DNA from 3 places in the Brevibacillus sp. 1238 genome. Region 1 is predicted to be linked to each of the others. Evidence: predicted binding sites of a transcription regulator. Region 1 holds the regulator's gene; each other region holds the start of a gene.

Region 1 (6,821 bases):
AATCATTACGGACTATACGATCCACCCGTCATGGATTAATCATCATATCAATTACTACTTCATTGGGCATGAACAGCTGTACTATCTGGTTGATATTTACCGACAAGATCACCAGAAGTTCATTCCCATGGGGATTCCTATTATGCATAAATTCCGCACTCCACTCGACGCCAATGAGATCAGGCAAAAGCTTGGACTTGTACCGGAGCAAAAATGCATTATTCTCTCTGGTGGAGGTCTTGGCCTTGGTTCGATGGAAAAGGTCCTCGATGGGCTGGAAGCGATCAACCTTCCGCTGAAAACGTTTGTGTTGACCGGAACCAACGAGAAGCTGTACAAAAAAGTGACGAACAGAAGCTATCGTCACGAGGTAGTCCCGCTTAAATTTATCAACAATTTTCACGAGTATCTGGAGGTTGCCGATTTAATCGTGACCAAATCTGGCGGACTGACCTCAGCCGAGGTCATGAGCAAACGGGTGCCGATGATTATTTACAACCCGTTGCCTGGACAGGAAGAACGGAACAGCCACTTCCTGTTGAACAACGGCTGTGCTGTACATGCCAATTTGTCGGAGCAGCTCATTTACTTTATCGATGAATTGTTGCACAGTCCATCAAAAGTTGACTATATGCGACGCATGGGACAAAAAATATCAAAGCCGGATGCCGCTCAGCGCATCGCCGAATTTATTTTGGACGACATGAGCATGGTGCAGGCTGAAACAGACTAATGTTCTCGGAAGCACTGACAGGGGGTTGCCTATGAGTATACCGTTTGCTATTTTCTTCGACATGGATGGCACATTGCTGCAAACGGAAAAGTTGTCGACGCCCGCCTTTGTGCGGACGTTTGAACGATTGAGAGAAACAGGCTTGTGGCAAGGCGAGACGCCGAGCGAGGAAGACCTGGTCAATGTACTGGGAATGACCATCGAGCAAGTTTGGCAAAAGCTGTTGCCAGGAGCAAGTGAAGAAGCAGTCCACGCCGCAGATACTTTTTTGCTGGAAAATGAAATTGCCTTGCTGAAGGAAAAAGTGACCGATTTATACCCAGGAGTGAGGTCAACTCTGGAACAGCTTCACGCCCAGGGGATTCCTCTGTTTGTCGCGAGCAACGGACAAGAGGAGTACATCGAGGCCATATGCCAGGAGTATGGGCTAAAGCCGCTGCTGACGGATTTGTACTCCGCAGGAAGGTTCCGTACGCGCTCGAAAAATGATCTGGTGGCAAAGCTCCTCTCTGACTATGATATCGCGCACGCGTACATGGTGGGGGATCGTCACTCGGATATCGAGGCCGGGACAGCAAACGGCTTGTTTACAGTCGGTTGCGACTTTGGTTTTGCCAAACCGGGAGAGCTGGATGGAGCCGATATGATCATTACAGATTTCCCGCAATTGCTGGATCATTTGCCAGCGATCGACACCAAATCATAGAGCCTGACATAAACCATTCCTTTAGGGGAGTGGTTTTTTTCATACTTAGCCACCCGACATTTTTCGTAAAAAGAGTGCAACGCTTGTCGCTTATGCCCGACAAAAGGCTTGCCACCTGACTGTTTTGCATGGTTTCAAGCGACCGGATTTTGCCCACACTAGAAAGTGTATGGATCACTTGCAAGGGCGCCATAAACCCATTATAATTAAAGTCAAAGATAGTCAAAGTCAGTAGATGACACATATGGAATAGGAGGCGATGACTTGCGTAACATCTCGGACATCATTGAACAGCACTTGAAAGGCATTTTGACACAAAGTCCTAATGGCTCGGTCGAGATCCAGCGTAGTGAGCTTGCCGACTTATTTCAATGTGTACCGTCGCAAATCAATTACGTCATCAACACGCGATTTACTGTACAAAAAGGGTACATTGTAGAAAGCAAGCGTGGAGGCGGGGGTTACATCCGCATTCGCAAGGTACAGATTGTGAGCAAGGCGCGATTGCAGGAATTGCTGACCGAGGAACTGATTGGAGAAAGCATTTCGCAGAGTGTGGGGAACGCGATTGTGGAAAGGCTGTTCGAAGAAGGACTGGTCAATGTCAGGGAAGCGACCTTGATGAAAATCGCAACCTCACGAAATGTTTTGACTCTGGATGCTGAATTGCGAGATCGTTTGCGGGCAAATATTTTAAAGCAGATGATTGCGGCTATCTTGTTGAAGTAAACGAAGCATGTATGTGTTAGGGGGTAGGATGTAATGAACTGTGAGGAATGCGGAAAACGACCGGCGACACTGCACTTGACGAAAATCGTCAACGGCGAGAAAACCGAATACCATATTTGTGAGCAATGCGCTTCCGAAAAAGGGGACGTCTTTACCGGATTTCACAATTTCAGCATCAACAATCTCCTTTCAGGACTGTTAAAATTTGACCCCATGCAAAAAAACGGACGCGAGCCTGCCACCAGTAAGCCGCTCCGTTGCGAAACTTGCGGACTCACGTATGCCCAGTTCAGCAAAAGCGGCCGCTTCGGTTGCAGTGATTGCTACACCTTCCTGGGCGATCGACTCGATCCGTTGTTCCGCCGTATCCATGGCAATACGCAGCATAGCGGCAAAGTTCCGGAGCGCACAGGCGGACAGTTGAAAATCCGCAAAGAGCTGGAACAACTAAAGCGTGCGTTGCAAAACCATGTCGCCAGTGAAGAGTTTGAAAAAGCGGCAGAGATGCGTGACCGGATACGTGCGCTGGAACAAAAAATCGCTCAATCGTAACAAGGGGAGGTAAGCTGGTCATGTCACAACAGCAGTTTATGCAAAACCCGTGGAGCAATTGGATGAAAGGAGAAGGTCCTGATTCCGATATCGTCATCAGCACACGGCTGCGCATCGCCCGAAACCTGCGCCAGCACCCTTTTCCGTTACTGGCGACAGACTCGCAAGGGGAAGAAGTCGTCAGAAAGGTGACGGAAGTGAGCGAATCGGAGGCCATGCGCAAGCTCCAGCAGCTTCAAGTCCTCAACATGGACCAGATCAACCCGTTGGAAAAGCGGGTGCTGGTGGAGAAGCATCTGATTAGCCCTCATTTGGCGGAGGAATCGCGAAAAGGTGCTGTGCTGTTGAGTCCTGACGAGTCGGTCAGCATCATGGTAAACGAAGAGGATCATATTCGAATCCAGGTGCTGCTGCCGGGGTTTCGCCTGAACGAAGCATGGGAAATAGGAACAAAAATAGATGATGTTTTCGAGAAAAATTTAAACTTCGCGTTCGATGAGACGAGAGGCTACCTTACAAGCTGTCCGACCAACGTCGGCACAGGCATCCGGGCTTCCGTCATGCTGCATCTGCCAGCACTGGTGATGACGCAGCAAATCAGCAGAATTTTGCAGGCCATCAATCAGGTTGGCCTCGTCGTTAGAGGAATTTACGGGGAAGGCAGCGAAGCACTAGGAAACCTGTTTCAGCTGTCCAACCAAGTCACGCTCGGGATGTCGGAAAGCGATATTCTCTCCAACCTGTATGGCGTAGCCAGACAAATTATCGAGCAAGAACGCGTTGCCCGTACTTATTTGCTGGAGCATACACGCATATCTTTGGAAGACCGCATCTTCCGTTCCTACGGCATCTTGATGTATGCACGCACTGTGGAGTCCAAGGAAGCAGCTCAACGCCTCTCCGATGTGCGCCTTGGCATTGACCTGGGCATTATCTCGGGAGTATCGTCACTGGTGATGAACGAGCTGTTGGTAACAACCCAGCCTGGCTTCTTGCAGCAGCATGCAGGGCAAAAGTTGACGCCAGACCAGCGGGACGAGAGAAGGGCTCGGCTGATTCGAGAGAGGCTCAGTACGACGGGCTCAGCTTGATTGTTTCTCAGACATAAGGCATCACAGCAGTTAACCTATAGAGAAAAAACATGGTTACACGGAGGTGTACGATATGATGTTTGGACGTTTTACAGAACGAGCACAAAAGGTACTGGCGCTTGCCCTGGAAGAGGCGGTGCGTCTCGGCCACAAGGATATTGGGACTGAGCATGTACTGCTGGGACTGATTCGGGAAGGCGAGGGTATTGCTGCCAAGGCATTGCAATCGCTCGGGCTTGGTCTCGATAAAATCCAGAGCGAAGTGGAGTCGTTGATCGGACGGGGAACAGAGCAGTCCGGTAGTAATTACACCCCAAACTATACACCTCGTGCGAAAAAAGTAATTGAACTGTCCATGGATGAAGCGCGCAAGCTCGGCCATACTTACGTAGGAACAGAGCACATTTTGCTCGGTCTGATCCGCGAAGGCGAAGGCATCGCTGCGAGAATCATGAACAACTTGGGAGTCAGTCTGAACAAGGCGCGCCAGCAGGTGCTGCAATTGCTGGGAAGCTCCGAAATGATGGCGTCGCATCAGCCTTCCGGCGGCAATCCGGCAGCGAATACGCCTACTCTGGACGGTCTGGCACGGGACTTGACTGCGATTGCACGCGATGGCGGGCTTGATCCTGTCATTGGCCGGCAAAAAGAAATCGAGCGTGTGATTCAGGTACTTAGCAGACGCACCAAGAACAACCCTGTCTTGATCGGGGAGCCTGGTGTGGGGAAAACGGCGATTGCAGAAGGTCTGGCTCAAAAAATCGTGAACAACGAGATTCCCGAAACTCTCCGCGACAAGCGCGTCATGACGCTGGATATGGGAACAGTAGTGGCGGGAACCAAATATCGCGGTGAGTTTGAAGACCGCCTGAAAAAAATCATGGACGAAATTCGCCAGGCAGGAAACATCATCCTGTTTATCGATGAGCTGCACACGCTGATCGGGGCTGGCGGAGCGGAAGGCGCAATCGACGCTTCCAATATTCTCAAGCCGGCACTGGCTCGCGGTGAACTTCAGTGCGTAGGGGCAACCACCCTGGACGAATACCGCAAGTACATCGAAAAAGACGCCGCGCTGGAGCGTCGCTTCCAACCGATTCAGGTGGATGAGCCGACTGCCGAGGACGCGATTCGCATCTTGCACGGCTTGCGCGACCGTTACGAAGCCCACCACCGTGTGAAAATTACCGACGAAGCTATCGAGCAGGCAGTGAAGCTGTCTGACCGTTATATTACCGATCGTTTCCTCCCTGACAAAGCCATCGACCTCGTCGATGAGGCGGCTTCCAAAGTGCGCTTGCAATCGTTCACCGTCCCGCCTAACCTCAAGGAGCTGGAAGGGCGTCTGGAAGAAGTGCGCAAGGAAAAAGACGCTGCCGTGCAATCGCAGGAGTTTGAAGAGGCTGCTGCACTCCGTGATCAGGAGCAGAAGCTGCGCGAGGAACTCGACAAAACGAAAAAAGACTGGAAAGAGCGTCAAGGCCAGTTGAACATGGAAGTAACTCCTGAGGACATCGCCACTGTGGTAGCCAGCTGGACTGGTATTCCGGTGCTGAAGCTGAAGGAAGAAGAAACAGAGCGCCTGTTGAAAATGGAAGATATTTTGCACGACCGTGTTATCGGCCAGGACGAAGCGGTCAAATCGATTTCCCGAGCGATCCGCCGTGCCCGCGCTGGCTTGAAGGACCCGAAACGTCCAATCGGTTCGTTTATTTTCCTCGGCCCTACAGGTGTAGGGAAAACCGAACTCGCTCGCGCTGTAGCTGAGACACTGTTTGGAGATGAAGACGCCATGATCCGCGTCGACATGTCCGAGTACATGGAAAAACACTCTACAGCACGTCTCGTAGGGGCTCCTCCAGGGTATGTAGGCTTTGACGAGGGCGGTCAGCTGACGGAAAAAGTGCGCCGCAAGCCTTACTCGGTCATCCTGCTGGATGAGATCGAAAAAGCGCACCCGGATGTATTCAACATTTTGCTCCAGGTGCTGGACGACGGCCGATTGACTGATTCCAAAGGACGCACAGTAGACTTCCGCAACACCGTCGTGATCATGACCTCCAACGTAGGTGCAAGCATGATCAAGAAAAATACGACACTCGGTTTCACTACCAACGACACCGAGAAGAAATATCAGGATATGAAGGACAAAGTCATGGATGAGCTGAAAAAGAGCTTCCGCCCTGAATTTCTGAACCGTATTGATGAAGTGATCGTGTTCCACTCTCTGGAGCAGGAGCACATCGAGCAAATCGTGTCCTTGATGACCGACGAGCTGCGCAAGCGTTTGAAAGAGCAGAGCATCGACTTCCAACTGACCGAGGAAGCCAAAAAGCTGCTGGCAAAAGAGGGCTTCGACCCGGCATACGGTGCGCGTCCGTTGCGTCGCGCCATCCAGCGCCATATCGAAGACAATTTGTCGGAAGAACTGCTCAAAGGCAACATCAGCAAAGGCGATACGGTCAACATCGAAGCCGAAGATGGCAAGCTGGTTGTCAAGCGACTGGAAAAAACCAAATCGTAAGCACAAAATAGCAGAGAATGCCTCCTGTTCTGGGAGGTATTCTTTTTTTCAATGCGTAACTATGATAAAAGTAGAAAAGAAATTCCAAGTGAGGGTGCGATTATGTCAAAGTATAAAACGAAATACGCGTGTCAAGAATGTGGCTATGAATCGCCTAAGTGGATGGGAAAATGCCCTGGCTGCGGCAGCTGGAACACGTTGGTCGAGGAAGTGACAGTGAAAGCAGCCCCTCGTCATGAAGGAATCAGCGGCGGTACGCGTCAGGCGGCTATTCCTTTGACGCAGGTCGCCAGTGCAGAAGAACCGCGCATGGACACGACGATCGGAGAGTTGAACCGTGTTCTCGGCGGCGGGCTGGTACCAGGCTCCCTTATACTGGTCGGCGGCGATCCGGGTATCGGGAAATCTACATTGCTGTTGCAGACCTCTTTTGCCTTGGCTCATAAAGGGGCCAAAGTGCTGTACGTATCAGGCGAGGAGTCGGCA
Region 2 (6,821 bases), on a different contig from region 1:
AAAAACAAAATCTTTCGATGTAATTGCATGCTATACTAAAGGATAATAGTCTACAAGTAAGGAGGTCCATTCATGGTTCAACAGCAGGTTGTGGTTCAGTTGAAGACCGGTTTGCAGGCTCGTCCGGCTGCCTTTTTCGTGCAGGAGGCCAACCGCTTTGTATCGGAAGTATTCGTAGAAAAAGGCAACAAAAAAGTTAACGCGAAAAGCATCATGGGTATCATGAGCCTCGCGATCAGCTCCGGAACGGAGATTACCATTTTGGCGGAAGGGCCGGATGCCTCCCAGGCAGTATCGAGCCTCTCGACGTTGGTAAGCAAGGAAGAGTAGACAGATGGATGAAGACACTGTCCCGAAAGGGGAGTGTCTTTTTTTGTACAGATGCCCATGCATCAATTTCGTGAACGGAGGGTATTGCTAAACAATGTAGAGCGCAAAAAGGAGGAATGACTCATGAGCAATCGTGACACGTGTCAGGATAGCTGCAACGAAGGCCGGGATTCTTATGACATGGACATCGACCGGATGATCAATGAAGGGCTTGGCGGCGGAATCGTTTCTGATCAGAACGGTCTGATCGAAGAAACCAGCGTGGATACGATGACAGGGGCAAGCTCCGCGCAGCAAGCCTTAGAAAACGAGCGATAAGAGGGACGAAGCCATGGATCTGACAAGAGCGCAGGCAATCCTTTATTCTCCTGAGAAAATAAAGGTAGAATACCAGGGTGAATCGGTATGGATCGACTCTGTCGATGAGAAGACGTCCACAGCGCGTATTCATCAGGAAAGAAATCCGGGCAACAGCTTGACTGTGTATGTCAGCCAGTTGGAGGAATTGTGAAGTAGATGCAAAAAACACTCGGCCAGTCGTTGGCACGAGTGTTTTTGTGACGAAAGTCGTTACTTTTTCGCAGATGGCTCGGAAGTAATCACTTTGTCGATCAGTCCGTACTCTACTGCTTCCGCAGCGGAGAGGAAGTTGTCGCGATCCGTATCTTTTTGGATGCGATCCAGTGGCTGTCCTGTCCGTTCAGCCAGGATGGTGTTCAAGTGGTCGCGCATTTTCAAAATGCGTTTTGCCGCGATTTCGATATCGCTTGCTTGACCTTGTGCACCGCCCAGAGGCTGGTGAATCATGACTTCACTGTTCGGCAGGGCATAGCGCTTGCCTTTTGTTCCGGCAGCCAACAGGAAAGCTCCCATGGAAGCAGCCATTCCGATACAAATGGTGGAAACGTCAGGTTTGATGAAGTGCATCGTATCGTAAATCGCCATGCCGGCAGTGATGGAACCGCCCGGGCTATTTATGTACAGATGAATGTCTTTCTCCGGATCTTCCGCCTGAAGGAACAACAGCTGGGCCACCACAATGTTGGCTACCGTGTCGTTGATGGGAGTTCCCAGAAAGATGATGCGGTCTTTGAGCAGGCGCGAATAAATATCGTAAGCACGTTCACCGCGGTTTGTCTGTTCAATGACGGTTGGAATCAAATTCATGTGCATCTAGTCTTCCTCCTCTCTTTGTAAGATTATCATACACAAAAGGTCAATGAAGGTCAAACACATAAGTGCACGCCCTCCCTACCATGGTTGCCAAATTGTCTCTCTCTAAACCTATGGCGGAACGAATGATTTCATTCTTCCTCTGTGTCCTCCGCTTCCGCCAGATCAACGGCAAGCTTGAGCGTCGCCTTCATTTTTTTCCCTTTGATGATCGTATACTCGTCTATTTGCAAGGCCGATAAGTGATTGATGGCTTCTGCCAGCTCCTGCTGATTTTTGTACGGCTGGATCGTCAACAGGCATTCTTCGTCACTGGCTTCCTGGTATATCAGAAAAAATCGCTCGCCTGCCATGAAGGCACCCTCCCATCTTTATAATTATCCACAGTTTTATCCACAGGTTGTGCACAAAAACATTTGTTCGCGGGATAGCATGCGTTGATTCCCATAGTTTTGGCATAATTGGCTAATCCTTTACATAGGAAAAGTATGGAACAAAAAAGGAGGAATATGAAGATTTGTGTCGAAAAACACAAAATTGGAATTCATTTCATAACAATCAAGGGGTGTTTATTATGCTTCGCAAGTTTTCCACATTGATGCTGACAGCTGCTTTGCTGACCGGAAGCGTAGCTGCAACAGCGGCTTTTGCTCAAACGGCACCTGCCAAACAACAAATCAAAATCACGGTTCAACTTAACGGCAAAGAGCTGCCATTTCCTCAGGACATCGTGACTGAGAACGGGGTAGCTTATGTCAATGCAAGCACTTTGGCAGTCGCACTGGGCGGTGCAGCTGCTTGGGATTCCACAACCAAATCGCTGCTGGTTTCCAAAGACAACAAGTACGGCCTGCGCATGTATGAAAACAACACGTTTGCATACAAAAACGGAAAAGAAACCCGTGTAGCAAACCCGCCGCGTCCCGTGACTGGTGGCGTATTGGTACCGCTGGTGTTCATCGCGGAAGAGCTTGGTGCAAAAGTGTCCTACGATGCAAAAACATGGACATACAAACTGACTACCGAGATCAACAAGTAACGCTTTGGATGATTCCTCCGTTGTGATTGCCCTGTGGCTTCTCGTATAATAGAGAAAAAGCAGGCGCAATCGAGAGGGGACTTACAAAAATGCAAGGAACCACGTTTGCCAGTGTAGCGTTGCTGGTTGGCTTTGTGGTAGTGGCTATATACGTTATGTGCAAAGCGTATTCCCAAAAATACAAAGAGTAACAAATATTTACCAAAAAAGAAGCCGCACCTTTCACGGGTGTGGCTATTTTATTTAATTTTCAGAAAATATATCATGCAGGAATATAAACTTCCACAATAAAACAACCAAAATATTATCATTTCTATTGCAAATTTTCTAAAATATCCTACAATAAAAGAGTGATTCATAGTTTGCACGTAAATAAAGAGGGGGATGTTTCGCTATGAAGAAACAAAAATCACTGTCGATCCTGGCTGCTACCGTAGCACTGGGGACATTGCTTGCAGGCTGCGGGGGCGGCCAGTCCAGCGCACCACAATCGAATGCAAACGGCGGCGGAAGCACCGGAGGCGGAGGGGCTGGGGAAAAACTGGTCATCGCTGTAGTCGGTCCGATGTCCGGTCAATATTCCGATTACGGAAGCACGGCCAAAGCAGGTGCTGAATATGCCCTGAAAGAAAAACAAGAGGCGTTCAAAGCACTCGGCTTTGAAGTACAGCTTTCCGCACAAGACGACCAGGCTGACCCGAAACAAGGGGTAGCGGTCGCACAAATGTTGATTTCCAATCCTGATGTAGTAGGGGTTGTAGGCCACGCAACAACGGGTGCCTCCATCACTGCTGCTGCTCAATACGATCAAGAGAAGCTCGTCATGGTATCGCCATCTGCGACAGGCTCTGACCTGACGGAGCAAGGCAAAAAGATCGTACACCGCATCTGTGCGCGTGACGACCAGCAAGGCTCCAAGGCAGCGATCTATGCGAAAAACCAACTGGGCGTAAAAACAGCGTTCGTCATGCACGACAAGGCTGCTTACGGTCAAGGGCTTGCTGAAGAAGTGAAAAAGCAATTTGAAAAAGACGGCGTGGAAATTGTCGGCTTTGAAGGGGTAACAGCTGGAGAGAAAGATTACAGTGCCGTCATCAACCAGATCGTATCCAAAAATCCGGAAATGATCTACTTCGGCGGTTACTACTCCGATGCGGGCATTATCGTGAAGCAAGCGCGCGAAAAAGGCTACAAAGGCATCTTCATGGGTGGAGACGGCTACGACTCTGCTGACCTGGTGAAAATCGCTGGTGCCGATAACGCGAACAACGTAGTGTTCACTTCTACTGTCGGCGATGTAGGGGCTACACCTGAAGGCAAGAAATGGATCGAAGACTTTGAAAAATCGACTGGCAACAAAGTGGGTATCTTCACATCCTTTGGCTATGACTCCATGGGTGTAATGCTCAGCGGTTTGGAAGAGGCGATCAAAGCGAACGGCGGCAAAAAGCCAACCCGTGAGCAAGTGCTGGAAGCTGTGCACAAAACAAAAGACTACAAAGGCAAATTCGTTAACGTAACGTTCAACGAAAAAGGCGACAACGAGTTCGCGTCCGTATATGTGTACAAATACGAGAACGGTCAAAAAGTATACATCGGGGAAGCGAAATAATCGCTCAGTATGATCAGGCCGTTTCGGACATACTACGTTTGGCACGAAGACCAGCTAACATGAGGAGGGATTCGCATGTCAAACAATCGCAATACGAAAAACGGCGGCAATCAGGGACACAGCAGCAAGACGCAGGGCACGCAAAAGCAAAAGTCCGAGCGAGATCGCAACCTGAATAAGCAAGACCCGCAATAAGCAAAAGCCCACCCAAGCGAGCGATAAGCTCCTGGGTGGGTTTTTGTGTTTACCAGATTCCTTGCTTGCTCGGCAGGCGTTTTTCCGGATGGCCGTAGCCTTGATGCTTGCGGCTTCTGAGGTTTTTGGCTTGTGATTCATGAATTTTGGCGACGAACTCACTCGTACTCATCTTGGTAAAATCCATCGGGCACCTCCATGCGGTTTGGCTTGACGCCTTTCTTTAGGATAGCCCTTTTTCAGCGGCGACAATCGGCAACGTGATTTTTACCGTAGTTCCTTCACCTGGCTTGCTGCTCACTTCCAGATGGCCGTCGTGGTCTTTGATGATTTTGCGGCTGATCATCAGCCCTAATCCGGTTCCATTGTCTTTGGTCGTGAAAAAAGGCTCGCCCAGCTTGGGAAGCAGCTCTTCCGGTATGCCGCAGCCATTGTCGGTAATCGTGATGACCACTTGGCCAGCGGCTTTTGCCGAAGTGGTCAGGGTGACATCTCCATGCCCGCTCATGGCCTCGATTGCATTTTTGATGACGTTGATAAACACTTGCTTGAGCTGGTTTTCTTCCCCGGAGATGAGGGGATCGCAGCCAAAAGCGGTGTGGAAGCGGATGTTCTTCAAGTTTGCTTCTGACGCCAGCAAGGTCAGCACATTTTTCAGCAAGAAGACCAGCGGGAGAGATTTGATCTTGACGTTGTGCGGCTTCGCGAGCACGAGCAACTCACTGACGATGAAATTGATTCGATCCAGCTCGGAAAGCATGATGTCTGCGTACATTTGATGATCAACCAGCGTCGGCTTCAACAGCTGAATAAAGCCGCGCAGCGAAGTGAGCGGATTGCGGATTTCGTGAGCGATGCCCGCTGCCAGCTCGCCGATGACAGAGAGTTTCTCGGCATTGCGCAGCAGCATTTCGTTGTTTCTCCGCTCGGTAATATCGCGGGAAACGATAATGAAGCCGTCGCATTCGCCGTTGTCGGCCAGGATCGGGGTTCCTTTTGCCTCCAGCACGAGCCAGTGGCCGCTCACCGTGCGATAGCGAAATTCACACGTTCGCGGCTCCAGCGTTTCCATTAAATCTTGAAATTGCAGGTCGACGCGCTCCAGATCATCCGGGTGAATGTTTTTGAAGGACAGCTTGCCGGCATGCCTCATCGTTCCCGTGACTCGCTCGTATGAGGGAGAGAGGTGGACGATGTCTCCGTGCTTGTCGGTTATCAAAATCAAATCGTCCGTATGCTCCGCGATAAGTTGGCTTTCTTTTCTGATTTTGGACAAGGCCGCTTCAGATACTTTGCGCTCCATGACATTGCGGGAGACAAACATGACGTTTTTCACCGTGCCATCCTCGGAAGCAACGGGAATCCCGCGTGTCTCAAAAGAAATCCATGTTCCATTTTTGTGCCGGGAGCGAAATTCCAGGAAAACCGGCTGATTCTTTTCGAAAATTTCTTGCTTCTTGGTCAAAAGCAGGGGGAAATCGTCTGGATGTGTAATCTCCAGGCTGCCGGGGGAGACGAGTTCGGAAGGCAAATAGCCCAATTGCTGCTCGACAGAGGGGGAAACGTAGACACGCTTCAGCGACTCGTCGAAAATCGTGACGATATCTTGGGTATGGTCTATCAACAGTCGATACTTGGTTTCTGTTTGAAGCAACGCTTTTTCGACCCGTTTGCGCTCGGAAATGTCTCGCGTGAGGCACGAAGCGGCGATGATGCTTCCGTTTGCGTCGCGTATGGGGGCGGCGGACAACGTAACCTCCACCTGCGTGCCGTCTTTTCGCCTGCGGATCGTTTCGTAGTTGGTCAAATGCACGCCCATGTTTCGGACGGCATCAAACAACTGTCTCGTCTCGCTGACAAGCTCGTCCGGGATAAAGCAGTACGGGGAGGCGTTGATTTCCGCAAGCGACCAGCCGTAATACTGTTCAAATGCCTGATTGACCAAAACGATCTGGTTGTTCATGTCACTGATTGAGATGGCGTCTGTCGTAAAGTGAAAAAATGCTTTCAAAATCTGATCCGGGAAGAAGAGTCTCGCCGCGTCGGGGTGGGAGCGCCTTTTTTTCCACTTGTATGTGGGCGTGAGCTTATCTGTCATAGCTATCCTGCCTTGGCATTCAATTATTTGGATTTGCAGATTCGTGTCAAGATAGTCATAGTATTCGAGCTATTGGGGTTATTTTCCTATCACCAAATTCAGAATAGAAAGGGACAATATGGAAAACGAAAAATTGGCAAACGGAGGACGGTTCAAACTGGACGAAAAAATAGGCTATAATGAAAGAAGGAAAACAGGCGGAGGTGTCTTGCATGAGTACGGGGTTTATTGTTGCGTTGGTGATTGTCTTTGTCCTCATCATCGGACTCACGATATTGATTACAAACAAAGCTTATGCCCGCAAACCGGAGCAGGTAGATCCGCTTCCGGGGAAAGAACTGGCGCAGAAAGAGCTGGATCAGTAGCGCAGAACG
Region 3 (6,821 bases), on a different contig from region 1:
TCGAGATCATCCAGATCATGAAGGAAAAAGGCAAGACGATCATTCTGGTCGAGCACAAAATCGAACTGATTGCCGAATTTGCGGATCGCGTCATTTTGCTGCACGATGGCGAAATCGTCATGGAGGGCACAACGCAAGACGTCCTCTCCGATGAAAAGGCGCTCTCCTACGATGTCATGCTTCCGCAGTACGCCATGCTGGGACTGGAGCTGAAAAAACGCGGAGTGCCGCTGCGCAAAATCCCGATTACCGAAGAGCAGGCCGTCGAAGAAATGAACTGGTGGATGGCAGAAAGGGGAGTTCGCATATGAGCTTCATTTCCTTGAAAAATATCACTTTCGCTTATCCGAACGGACATACAGCGGTAGAAAACGTCTCCATGGAGATTGGCAAAGGCGAGACGGTCGCCATCGTCGGCCAAAATGGCGCGGGTAAAACGACGGCGGTAAAGCTGATGAATGGCTTGTTGAAGCCGACCAAAGGCGATGTTATTATTGATGATTGGAATACAAAAGAGCATACGACCGCGCAAATTTCGCGCAAGGTAGGCTACGTGTTCCAAAATCCGGATGACCAGATCTTCCATAGCGATGTCTACAGCGAAGTCGAGTTCGGGCCAAAAAACCTCGGCTTGTCTGTAGAGCAAACGAAGGAAAATGTCATGAAAGCGGCGAAGCTGGCTGGGATCGAGCCGTACTTGCAGGAAAACCCGTACAATTTGCCGTATTCCATGCGCAAGTTCGTGACCATGGCGGCAGTAGTGGCGATGGATTGCGATGTGATCATTCTCGATGAGCCGACCGCAGGCCAAGACATACAAGGGATGCAACGCATCTCTTCCCTGATCGCCGCCTTGAAAAGCGAAGGCAAAACCGTCATTACGATCACGCATGACATGGAGTTTGTCGTGCAAAATTTTGAGCGTGTCATCGTCATGGCCCACAAAAATGTAGTAGCGGATACGAACAAGCGGGACATTTTCTGGAATCACGCGATTTTGGAAGAAAGCATGCTGAAGCAGCCGCACATTAGCAGATTGAGCCATACGCTCGGCTTGCCAAAGCAAATTTTGACGATCGAAGAATTTGTAGAGACCATGCTGTAAAAAGCGGCTGGGGAGGTAGCACGTTGTGAAAATCGCAGTAGTAGGAAGCATCAATATGGATCTCGTCTCCCACGTCCACCATCTGCCCAAGGCAGGAGAAACGATTGCAAGCCATGACTTTATGCTGATTCCAGGCGGAAAAGGGGCGAATCAGGCAGTTGCTGCCGCACGTCTGGGCGCGCACGTATCCATGATCGGAATGGTGGGCGAGGATGAAAATGGCACCATCATGCTTGCGGGCATGACAGAGGCGCAGGTTCATGTCGAAGGAATCAAGCGCGCGGGTACGACTGGCATGGCCTTCATCAATGTCAGCGATGACGGGGAAAACAACATTGTGCTGGTTCCCGGAGCCAATGCACAAGTGAGCATAGAGCACATCGATGAGAACCTGTCGATTATCGAGCAGAGCGACGTCGTGCTGTTGCAGCTGGAAATCCCGCTCCACGTCGTGGAATACGTCGTGAAAAAGGCAGCTGCGCTCGGCAAGCTGGTCATTTTGAATCCGGCTCCGGCAAAGGCACTCTCGCAGGAACTGTTACAGCATGTGCACACCTTGACGCCGAATGAAACGGAGCTGGCCATTTTGAGCGGTCTGCCCGTCACGACGCCGGAAGAAGCCGGGGAAGCGGCGAGAAAGCTTTTGGCAAGCGGTCCGAGACGGATCATTGTCACCCTGGGCGAAAAAGGCGCGCTTTTGGTCACGGAGGAGAAAACCGTGCATGTGCCTGCTTGTCGGGTCGAGCCAGTGGATACGACAGCGGCAGGCGATTCGTTTACCGCAGCTTTTGCCGTGGGCATGGCAAAAGGGATGTCGGATGTGGAAGCAGCCGGATTTGCCAGCAAAGTGGCTGCGATCGTCGTGACCAGACGCGGGGCGCAGCCATCGCTGCCCACGCTGGCAGAAGTAGAGGCGCACTCCTTTTAGCGAGCGTCTGTACCTTTCTATCATGTCATGGACGAAAACGAAAGAAAAAGCAAACGTGTTTTGGAGCGCAATGTTCCAAAGACGCGTTTGCTTTTTGTTTTTAGGAACGCTTCTGCAACAGCTCCAACACCCACTCGCACCAGGCGATATCTTCTTTCATGCGCCGTGATCCCCATGAAAGCAGCAAATAATCCCCAAATTCGGGATGGTTCGGATGGTCGGGCGGATACGAATGTTCGGCAGAATCACTCTCGTACTCCTTTAAGTAGTGCTCGTACATGTCCAAATGCTCGCGACATTGCTGGATGCGCTCGACAAACATCGTAGAGGCCGCTTTTTCGTCCGCCAATCCGAGGCAGTACGTTTTCAGCACCAGCTCGTCACGCAAAACAGGCTCTGCTGCCGGCTCGCTAAGCCAGACTTTTAGTGCAATCTGTCCTTTTTCTGTAATGGAATACACTTTTTTATCAGGACGATCCGTCTGGTGGATGCGAGTGAACTCCAGATAGCCCTCCTGTTCCAGCTTCGCCAGCAGCGGGTAAATTTGGCTGTGCTTGGCCTGCCAAAATGGTTGCAGCTGGAGCATCAAATCATAGCCGGAGCTTGGTGTGCGGGCAACCAGCCCGAGGAGTCCATACGCGAGTGTGTTCAAAGTGAAAAGCCCCCTGACTTTAGCGAATATCAACCTCATTATAGGAAGGGTTTTCTGGCGAAGCAAGAGAGAACCTGCGTCCTGTATAGCTTCTCCCAAGCGAAAGCAGAAAATCCAAAGTTACCCTCTTGAAAGTCAAAGAAGGTCAAACTATAATAAAGTCATCGAAGGTCAGAAATAGTCAAACAACCGTTGACCTGTCGAACACACAAATAAGAAAAAATCCAAAAGCATGATTTTGGGGGTATGAAACATGCAATGTGAAATCTGCAAACAACGACAAGCAACTGTGTCCGTCCATATACGCGTGCAAGACAAACAGCAAGCCTACAACCTGTGCCGGGAGTGCAATGCCAAGCTCGGCAGCAAAATGGGAGTAGGAATGGGCTTCAGCCCGTTCTCTTCCTTCTCCGGTCTGGACGACTTCCTGCAAGGCTTCGCACAAGCGCAGGCCCATGCAAAAGGCGGTCAACAGCCGAACATGAAGGGACAGGCGACAACTGCGGACAGAGGCGGCCTTCTGGACGAACTGGGGCGCAATCTGAACGATGCGGCACGCGCAGGGCTGATTGATCCGGTCATCGGACGCGACCAGGAAATCGAGCGTGTGATCGAGATTTTGAACCGCCGCAACAAAAACAACCCGGTGCTCATCGGGGAGCCGGGTGTAGGGAAGACAGCAATTGCCGAAGGTCTGGCCTTGCGCATTACGGAAGGTCAAGTGCCTGCCAAGCTGAAAAACAAGCAAGTGTACGTGCTGGACGTGGCTTCCCTGGTCGCAGGCACGGGGATTCGCGGACAATTCGAGGAAAAGATGAAGCAAGTGATTGCCGAGCTGCAATCGCGCAAAAACGTCATCCTGTTCGTGGATGAAATTCATTTGCTGGTGGGAGCAGGCTCTGCGGAAGGCTCGATGGACGCCGGAAACATTCTCAAGCCTGCCCTGGCGCGCGGCGAGCTGCAACTGGTTGGGGCCACTACCTTAAAAGAGTACCGCGTCATTGAAAAGGATGCCGCGCTGGAGCGCCGCTTACAGCCTGTGATGGTCAAAGAGCCGACAGTGGAGGCCGCTATCGAGATTTTGCAAGGACTGCGTCCGAAATACGAAGCTTTCCACCAGGTCGCTTACTCCGATGACGTGCTCCGCGCCTGCGTCGAGTATTCGCATCGTTACATCCAGGATCGCTTTCTGCCTGACAAGGCGATCGACCTGATGGATGAAGCCGGATCGCGGCTGAATCTCCGCTCTTCTGCGGCAGATACGAGCCAGCTGCATGAGCGCCTGGCGCAAATTAACCAGGAGAAAAAAGCAGCGACCGAGCAAGAAAATTACGAGCAAGCTGCCCGCCTGCGCGATGAGGAAGCGGAAATTCTCGGCAAGCTGGATCAGCTTGATGGGGCCGCTAATCGCACGAAAGTGGAAGTATCAGATATTCAGGAGATGATCGAGCAAAAAACAGGCATCCCTGTCCGCAAGCTGCAAAGCGACGAGCAGGAGCGGATGAGAAATTTGGCTGCTCACCTGGAAGCCAAAGTCATCGGGCAATCGGAAGCTGTCGCACAGGTCGCCAAGGCGATTCGCCGCAGCCGCGCCGGGTTGAAGCCGAAAAATCGGCCAATTGCCTCCTTCCTGTTCGTCGGACCGACTGGCGTAGGGAAGACAGAGCTGTCCAAAGCGCTCGCCGAGGAGCTGTTCGGCACGAGAGAATCGATGATTCGCCTCGACATGAGCGAATACATGGAGAAGCATTCCGTCTCCAAGCTGATCGGTTCGCCTCCAGGCTATGTGGGTCACGAGGAAGCGGGACAGTTGACCGAGCGAGTGCGCCGCAATCCGTACAGCATCATTTTGCTGGATGAGATCGAAAAGGCGCACCCGGACGTCATGCACATGTTCCTGCAAATTTTGGAGGATGGCCGCCTGACAGACAGCCAGGGCCGTACCGTGAGCTTCAAGGAAACAGTCATTATCGCAACGAGCAATGCCGGAGTGGCTGAGCGCAAAAAAGCGTTAGGCTTCGGCGCCGAGGAACAGCAGCCTGGCACTGTGCTTGATTCGCTGGGAGCGTACTTCAAACCGGAATTTTTGAACCGCTTCGACTCGATTATTTCTTTCGCTCATCTGGAAAAACAAGACTTGGTGCAAATCGTGGAGCTGCTGCTCCAGGAAGTCGTGCTGAATCTCGGCGAGCAAGGAATCGAGCTTGAAGTGACAGACGCTGCCAAAGAAATGTTGGCTGAGCTGGGCTACAATCCCGCTTTCGGGGCACGCCCGCTGCGTCGCGTGATCGCCCAGCAGGTCGAAGATGGCATCGCCGATCTGTTGATGGAGGAAGCGGATGTGCGCAAGATCGTGGTGGAAGTTGAGGAAGAAGCGATTCGCGTGAAAAAAGCATAAGGGTTTGTCCCAAAAAGAGTCCCTGACGGCTAGACAGGGACTCTTTCTTTCCTATATAGAGATAGAAGCGAGCGTTTGCGAAAAAAGAGATTGCTATTGGCTTGCAAGCTGAAGATTTCGCATCGGAACCCATCCGTATTCCCGGTTGGTGGACATACACCATCCCCAGCCATTCAGCTCTTGGAGCAACTCAACCGTATCTCCTTCATTTACATCTAGCTCTTTTGCGGAGTAATTTTCCGTAATGATGCCTTCCTTGTCCTTTGCTTGAATAATCTGTTCAGGCACCCAGCCTTCCATGCTATGGTCAAGCGTATAGCAGTACCTCCAGTTCCTCCAACCGTCGGGATCATCGTCGACTCGACCGAGTATGACGGTTTGACCTTGAGTCAATTCAATGGGGGTAGGGTAGTTTATTCGGTGCTGAATCATGACTTTATATGTTTGGCTCATATTGCAGCTCCTTTCTGAATAACGGTTCAAGCCAGGCTACAAGCTGATCATTCCCCTGCTTGCTTGTTGGCAGTTTGCATCAGCTGTTTTTTGGCCCGCATTTTTCGCACCAAAAGTCCGATCAGCAAAATCGGGATCATCAGCAAGAACACGTACAGGGAGGCGTGACCGACCATATTTTCCGCCATCCGCCCGTAAAAGTAAAACAGGAAACCGACGAGGTAAAATTTCACGGCTCTGCCGATTGCGGCATAACCGATCAGCTTCCAGAGCGGATAATTCAGACAGCCGGACAAGATCGTGAATACTTTGAACGGAATCGGGGTGAAGGAGCCGACAAAAATGGCGACTTCGCCTCTTTTTTGAAACATCTCGGTTGCCGAGTCAATCCACTCTTTTTTGAGCAGTTTGTACAGGACAGAGTGGCCGAGCAGTTTACCGAGAAAGTAGCCGACGGGTGTACCAACCAGACACGCGATATATCCTGCGGTTGCAATCCATAAAGCAGCGGATGGATCAATCAGGCTTAATGAAACTTGCAGAAAGAATACAGGAATGGGGAAGATGACGGCGTCTGCAAAAGAATGGATGACGACTCCCCAAATGCCGTATTCCATCAAAAAATCTAAAACGTTCTGAACCATTTCATTCTCCTTTGTCCATCTCATGCGATCCGCCTGCTGCGACGGATAAAAATGGGTAGAGTCGTGTGGCGTAACGATGTTGTATACAAATTAAGACGGATATTCCCGAAATATGGTTACGGTTGCTGCTTTTGCAAAAACTTTTTTCTTTCATTATAACCGCATCGCATGCAATACTGCCATCAACTCGTCAATTCCTTTTTCCACCGATTCGGCCTTGGCGTTGGATACATTCAGCTTCAAAATATTTTCCCGGGGAAACAGGGGCAAATAATGCCTGTCTGCCGCTTCCAACAAGATCGAGCGTTTTTTAGCCAGCTGGATCAGACGGGATGCGTCAACTCGCGGGTCCAGCACAAGATGCGTGTGAATCCCCGGATAAGGCAGAGGGCGAAACGCAAACAGAGCGTCAGCGCGGGCTGCATGGGCGAGCAGCGCTTCTGTCAGAAGCTTCGATCGGAGCTGATACGATTGGCGGATTTTTTGCCTGTGCCGTTCAAACATGCCGCTTTTCAAATAAATTTCCAGCGCGGCTTGGGACAGCATGGAGCTATCGATGTCCCGCAGCCGTTTGAACTGCAAAAACGACTCGCACAGCGCATCGGGAATGACGGCGACACCGAGGCGCAGCCCGGGAAAAA

What was found. The regulator CtsR, encoded in region 1, represses protease genes until heat stress. The targets are predictions, from matches to a motif close to ATGGTCAATAAAGGTCAAACA.
Region 2: a site for CtsR is predicted at 1,543-1,563, ahead of clpP (ATP-dependent Clp endopeptidase proteolytic subunit ClpP). Genes of this name have one in related genera too.
Region 3: a site for CtsR is predicted at 2,817-2,837, ahead of M2298_RS15515 (ATP-dependent Clp protease ATP-binding subunit). Genes of this name have one in related genera too.

What each region holds. Positions count from the first base shown of each region.
Region 1 is NZ_JARXWC010000020.1:713-7,533, forward strand. Features, by position in the region: gene M2298_RS26610 (MGDG synthase family glycosyltransferase) at 1-733, shown strand, start outside; gene M2298_RS26615 (HAD-IA family hydrolase) at 765-1,439, shown strand; gene M2298_RS26620 (CtsR family transcriptional regulator) at 1,704-2,168, shown strand; gene mcsA (protein-arginine kinase activator protein McsA) at 2,202-2,720, shown strand; gene mcsB (protein-arginine kinase McsB) at 2,741-3,811, shown strand; gene M2298_RS26635 (ATP-dependent Clp protease ATP-binding subunit) at 3,885-6,335, shown strand; gene radA (DNA repair protein RadA) at 6,438-6,821, shown strand, end outside.
Region 2 is NZ_JARXWC010000012.1:6,465-13,285, forward strand. Features, by position in the region: gene whiA (DNA-binding protein WhiA) at 1-23, shown strand, start outside; gene M2298_RS22010 (HPr family phosphocarrier protein) at 73-330, shown strand; gene M2298_RS22015 (hypothetical protein) at 454-648, shown strand; gene M2298_RS22020 (H-type small acid-soluble spore protein) at 662-841, shown strand; gene clpP (ATP-dependent Clp endopeptidase proteolytic subunit ClpP) at 901-1,503, opposite strand; gene M2298_RS22030 (hypothetical protein) at 1,635-1,856, opposite strand; gene M2298_RS22035 (copper amine oxidase N-terminal domain-containing protein) at 2,078-2,542, shown strand; gene M2298_RS22040 (branched-chain amino acid ABC transporter substrate-binding protein) at 2,937-4,154, shown strand; gene M2298_RS22045 (DUF4023 domain-containing protein) at 4,399-4,536, opposite strand; gene M2298_RS22050 (PAS domain-containing sensor histidine kinase) at 4,573-6,447, opposite strand; gene M2298_RS22055 (hypothetical protein) at 6,660-6,812, shown strand.
Region 3 is NZ_JARXWC010000006.1:41,257-48,077, forward strand. Features, by position in the region: gene M2298_RS15495 (energy-coupling factor ABC transporter ATP-binding protein) at 1-311, shown strand, start outside; gene M2298_RS15500 (energy-coupling factor ABC transporter ATP-binding protein) at 308-1,105, shown strand; gene rbsK (ribokinase) at 1,131-2,033, shown strand; gene M2298_RS15510 (PadR family transcriptional regulator) at 2,134-2,685, opposite strand; gene M2298_RS15515 (ATP-dependent Clp protease ATP-binding subunit) at 2,939-5,083, shown strand; gene M2298_RS15520 (SH3 domain-containing protein) at 5,177-5,536, opposite strand; gene M2298_RS15525 (YqaA family protein) at 5,584-6,180, opposite strand; gene M2298_RS15530 (aminotransferase-like domain-containing protein) at 6,334-6,821, opposite strand, start outside.